Regions from separate parts of the Desulfovibrio sp. SGI.169 genome, predicted to be linked through region 1. Evidence: riboswitches for the same ligand, from Rfam matches in the RefSeq annotation. Region 1 holds a riboswitch; the other holds the start of a gene.
What was found. Region 1 has a riboswitch for cobalamin ahead of ACQRA4_RS00230 (sirohydrochlorin cobaltochelatase). Riboswitches for the same ligand answer to the same signal wherever they lie in the genome.
Positions count from the first base shown of each region.

Region 1 (2,197 bases):
GCAGCAAATCCTGCCGCTTGGAATCGCGCTCCTCTTCCAGCAGCACGCGGCGGGACACGATGACGTTGCTGCGGCGGCGGTTGATCTTGAGCACGCGAAATTCAAATTCCTGATTGACAAGGGCGTCCATGTCCGGCACGGGCCGCAAATCCACATGGGAACCGGGCAAAAACGCCTCCACCCCGCCGATGTCCACCGTATAGCCGCCCTTGATGCGGCGCACGATGTGGCCCTTGATGACCCTGTTGTTTTCCTGCACGTCTTCAAGCTGGTCGAAGACCTGCATGCGCTTGGCCTTTTCAAAGGAGAGGGTGATGGTGCCGTCCATTTCGTTCTTGCGCACCACATAAACGTCCACCCGGTCGCCCACCTTGACGATCATGTTGCCGGCGGGGTCGCGAAATTCGGCCGCGGGGATCTGCCCCTCGGACTTGAAATTCACGTCCACCAGCACGTTGTCGTCATCCACGCGGACGATTTCGCCTTTGGTGATGGAGCCTTCCTCAAGGTCGCCAAAATCGGGATTGAGATAGTTTTCGAGGGCGCTTTCGAAATTGATTTCGTCGTGCCCGGTTTCCTTGTCTGCCATCTGCCATGCCTCCAAATAATTTCCCCTCACTGGGAGAGTGGGAAAAACTATCAGAGCGCCGGGAAAAGCACAAGCAAAATTGTCCGCCGCGACATTGCCGAAGATGCCGCCCGCCGTGACGCGGCCCGCCTGAAAACGGCCCCAGCCGGCTTGACTTTTGCGGCGCCCTGTTGTCCTCTGCCGTCTGTAGCGGGGAATTCCGTGCAAATCGGAAACAGTCGCGCTGCGGTAAGAGGGTACAGAGCTTCTTCGCCCCCGAAAGGCTTTCGGCGGGCGCGACAGCCAGCCGTGCACGCGGTGAAGGCGAAGCCGAGGCGCGGGGCCGTTGTCCCGAAATTTCGCGGAACGCCGGCCCCCATATCCCTCAAGTCCGAATACCCGCCGGCGGAACGCCACTCGCGTCGCCGCCATCTCCCGTCACCTTTCAACGCATGATTGAGGAGGCAGCCATGTTTTGTACCCTGCGCAAATTTCCACGCTTTTTGCCGCTTTTTCTGCTTCTGCTGGCTTTTGCGGCCGCGCCCGCCCAGGCGGCTGAGCAAAAGGCCCCCAAGGAAGGCGTGCTGCTGGCGGCTTTCGGCACCAGCGTGCCCGAAGCCCTGCCCGCGTTCAAGGCCGTGGACGCGAGCTTCAGGGCCGCATTTCCGAACAGCCCCGTGGTCTGGGCCTACACCTCGCAGATCATCCGCCGCAAGCTGGCCAGTCAGGGCCAGCCCGCGGGCGGCATCAGCGACGGGCTGGCCGCGCTTGCCAGAGAGGGCGTAAAAGTGGTGCGCGTGCAGTCCCTGCATGTGATGGCCGGCGAGGAATTCACGGCGCTGGAGCGGGCGGTGCTGCTCGACCTGCGAAAGCATCCCGGTCGCTTTGAGGCCGTTTATCTGGGGCGCCCCCTGCTGGAATCGCGTCAGGACGCCCAGGGCGTTTCCAGGGCCGTGCTGGCGGGCATGGACAAACGCCGGCGGGACGAGGCCGTGGCGCTCATGGCCCACGGTCAGGCCCACGGACGGGCGGATCTGGTTTTTGAGGGCACGCGGGCCCTGTTTAAGGAAAGCGACCCTCTGGTCTTCATGGCCACGGTGGAAGGCGCGCGCGGCTTTGACGACCTGCTGGCCGAACTTAAGGCCCGCAAGGTCAGAAAAGTCTGGCTGCAGCCCCTGATGGTGGTGGCCGGGGATCACGCCCGCAATGACCTGGCCGGGGCGGAGGAAGACTCCTGGGCGTCCAGGCTCAGGGCCGCCGGATTTCAGGTGGAGGTCAACCTCAGGGGCCTGGGCGAACTGCCCGGCGTATGCCATGTCTTTGTGGCCCACGCCAGGGAAAATCTGGACGATCTGACCAGGGAGCCCAAAAAGCGGTAAGGGCCGTCCGCAAGGGCCGTTCGCTTTTTTCCAAAGAAGCGGACGGCCTTTTTCACAGCGGCGCGCGACATGCCCGTAAAGTCCGGCCGCGCTCTCAGCGCCTGTCCACAATGCGCTTGGACTTGCTGAAGGTGCGCGGCAGGCTGGCGTAATCGGCCACCCGCACCTCCATACGCGCCAGGATGGCCTTGTGCAGCCGTCGCTCCACCTCCCCGGCCAGAGCCTCGTCGCCGCCGGCGTGCCGCGCCTG
Region 1 covers NZ_JBNPLS010000001.1:55,014-57,210, forward strand. The annotation lists gene ACQRA4_RS00225 (30S ribosomal protein S1) at 1-589, opposite strand, end outside; cobalamin riboswitch at 757-989, shown strand; gene ACQRA4_RS00230 (sirohydrochlorin cobaltochelatase) at 1,039-1,947, shown strand; gene ACQRA4_RS00235 (phenylacetate--CoA ligase family protein) at 2,042-2,197, opposite strand, start outside.

Region 2 (2,197 bases), on a different contig from region 1:
ATTGCCGCCAAGGCCAATCTGACCAAGGCCGCCGCCGAACGCGCGCTCAACGCTTTTCTGGCGTCCGTGGAAGATGCGCTGTGCAAGGAAGCCAAACTGACCCTCACCGGCTTCGGCACTTTCGCCGTGGAAAGCCGCAACGCCCGCCAGGGCCGCAACCCGCGCACCGGCGCCACCCTGACCATCCCCGCCTGCAAGATGGTCAAGTTCCGTCCCGGCAAAATGCTCAAAGACGCCCTGAATTAGAAGTCAGTCCACGGTTCGCATGAAATGACTTCCGCCGGGCGGGAGCCCGGCGCGGCGTGAAAAACGCCGTAACTGAGCCAAAAACCGCATTTTGGGACGAATGCGCTCCATAATCCGGCTCTTGGCCGAATTGCGAAATGACTTCCAGATAGTTTCAGCTTGAAAGGGGTCTGCCGGCAGCTCACGCTTGGTCGGCAGACCCCTTTCAAGCTGAGCATGCTTCGGATTCAGCCCGCATCAGGGCATTTCGCGCATGAAATGCCCTGCGGAAAAATCTCCCCTTCTACCGACAAGCAAAAAGCATGGCGTATTTTTTAATGAGGGAATTTGCCGGGTTGTGCTCGCGTGATAAAAAATACATTATATTTCAATATGTTGCTACAAAGCAAGGAAGGCTTTTTTTGCGCCCCTCATTGACAGAAGGGGAGTGTTTTGACTATTTCTAGACTCGCGGAAGCGCCCTTCGGGGCTTCATAGGGAATCCCGTTCAAATCGGGAGCGGACCCGCCGCCGTACGCCGAACTGATGCCGCTTTTCCCCGCGCGCCACTGGACTTGTGCCGGGAAGGCCGAAAAGCGAGCCGGCAAGCCGGAAGACCTGCTTTCGCACATCGTTTCCGAGGATGGATCATCGGCAACGGGGCTTTTGCCGACAGATCCGACAATGAGGATCAGACTCCTCCTCCGCCCTCCTCTTTGGGGGAGGTATTTTTACCGTACCAGCCCCCATGCCCGGAGTATTTCATGCCCGCCACCATCATTAAACGGGACGGCGCGTCCGCGCCCTTTGATTCCGTCAAGATTCTCAACGCCATCACCAAGGCCAATCAGGCCGTGGGCGGCGAGGACATGTCCCCCACCGATCTGCTCTTCGTCACGGAAAAAGTCTGCAAAAAGCTGGAAGAACGCAACCTCCGCCATGTGGAAGAAATTCAGGATGTGGTGGAGGAAAGCCTGATTCAGTACGATTACGCCAAAACCGCCAAGGCGTATATTCTCTACCGCGCCGAGCACGCCAAGATACGCAACGCGGAATCCTATCTCATGGACATTTACAAAAAGCTGACGTACTCCCCGGCCATCCGGGAGGACATCAAGCGGGAAAACGCCAATATCGACGGCGACACGGCAATGGGCACCATGCTCAAATACGGTTCCGAGGGGTCCAAGTTTTTTATCGACAACTACATTCTGCCCAAGGACGCCTCGGCCGCGCATGCCAACGGCGATATTCACATTCATGACAAAGATTTCTACATGCTCACGGAAACCTGCTGCCAGATCGACCTGATCCCGCTGTTCAAAAACGGTTTTTCCACCGGGCATGGCTATCTGCGCGAGCCCAATTCCATTGAAAGCTATTCAGCCCTGGCCTGCATCGCCATTCAGGCCAACCAGAATGAAATGCACGGCGGCCAGAGCGTGCCGCATTTTGATTTTGCCATGGCGCCCGGCGTGGCCAAAACCTACGCCAAGGAATACCGCAAGGCTTTCTGCGCCTGCCTGCGCATCGCGGGCGGCCTGGACGCCGCCTCGGCCGCAACGCTGACGGAGGAACTGCTGAAGGCCGCCGGCCTGCGCCCGACCGTCGCCATAGACCGGGCCGGGGCGGAGGCTCTGGCCCGCGCACTGGACGAGCGCGCGCCCGCGGAGTGGCGGGAGCTGGCCGGACGCGCCCATGCCTATGCCGCGGAGGAAGCTCTGGGCAATACAGACCGCCGCGTGTATCAGGCTATGGAAGCCCTGATTCACAATCTGAACACCATGAATTCCAGGGCAGGAGCACAGGTGCCGTTCAGCTCCATCAATTATGGCACGGATGTTTCCGTCGAGGGCCGCATGGTGGTGAAAAACCTGCTCCATGCCACCCAGGCTGGCCTGGGCAACGGCGAAACCTCCATTTTTCCGGTGCAGATTTTCAAGGTCAAGGAAGGGGTCAACTACAACCCCGG
Region 2 covers NZ_JBNPLS010000005.1:33,279-35,475, forward strand. The annotation lists gene ACQRA4_RS03965 (HU family DNA-binding protein) at 1-246, shown strand, start outside; cobalamin riboswitch at 684-865, shown strand; gene ACQRA4_RS03970 (anaerobic ribonucleoside triphosphate reductase) at 990-2,197, shown strand, end outside.
Region 2: it holds a riboswitch for cobalamin, as region 1 does, so the genes downstream of both, ACQRA4_RS03970 (anaerobic ribonucleoside triphosphate reductase) here and ACQRA4_RS00230 (sirohydrochlorin cobaltochelatase) in region 1, are expected to answer to the same signal.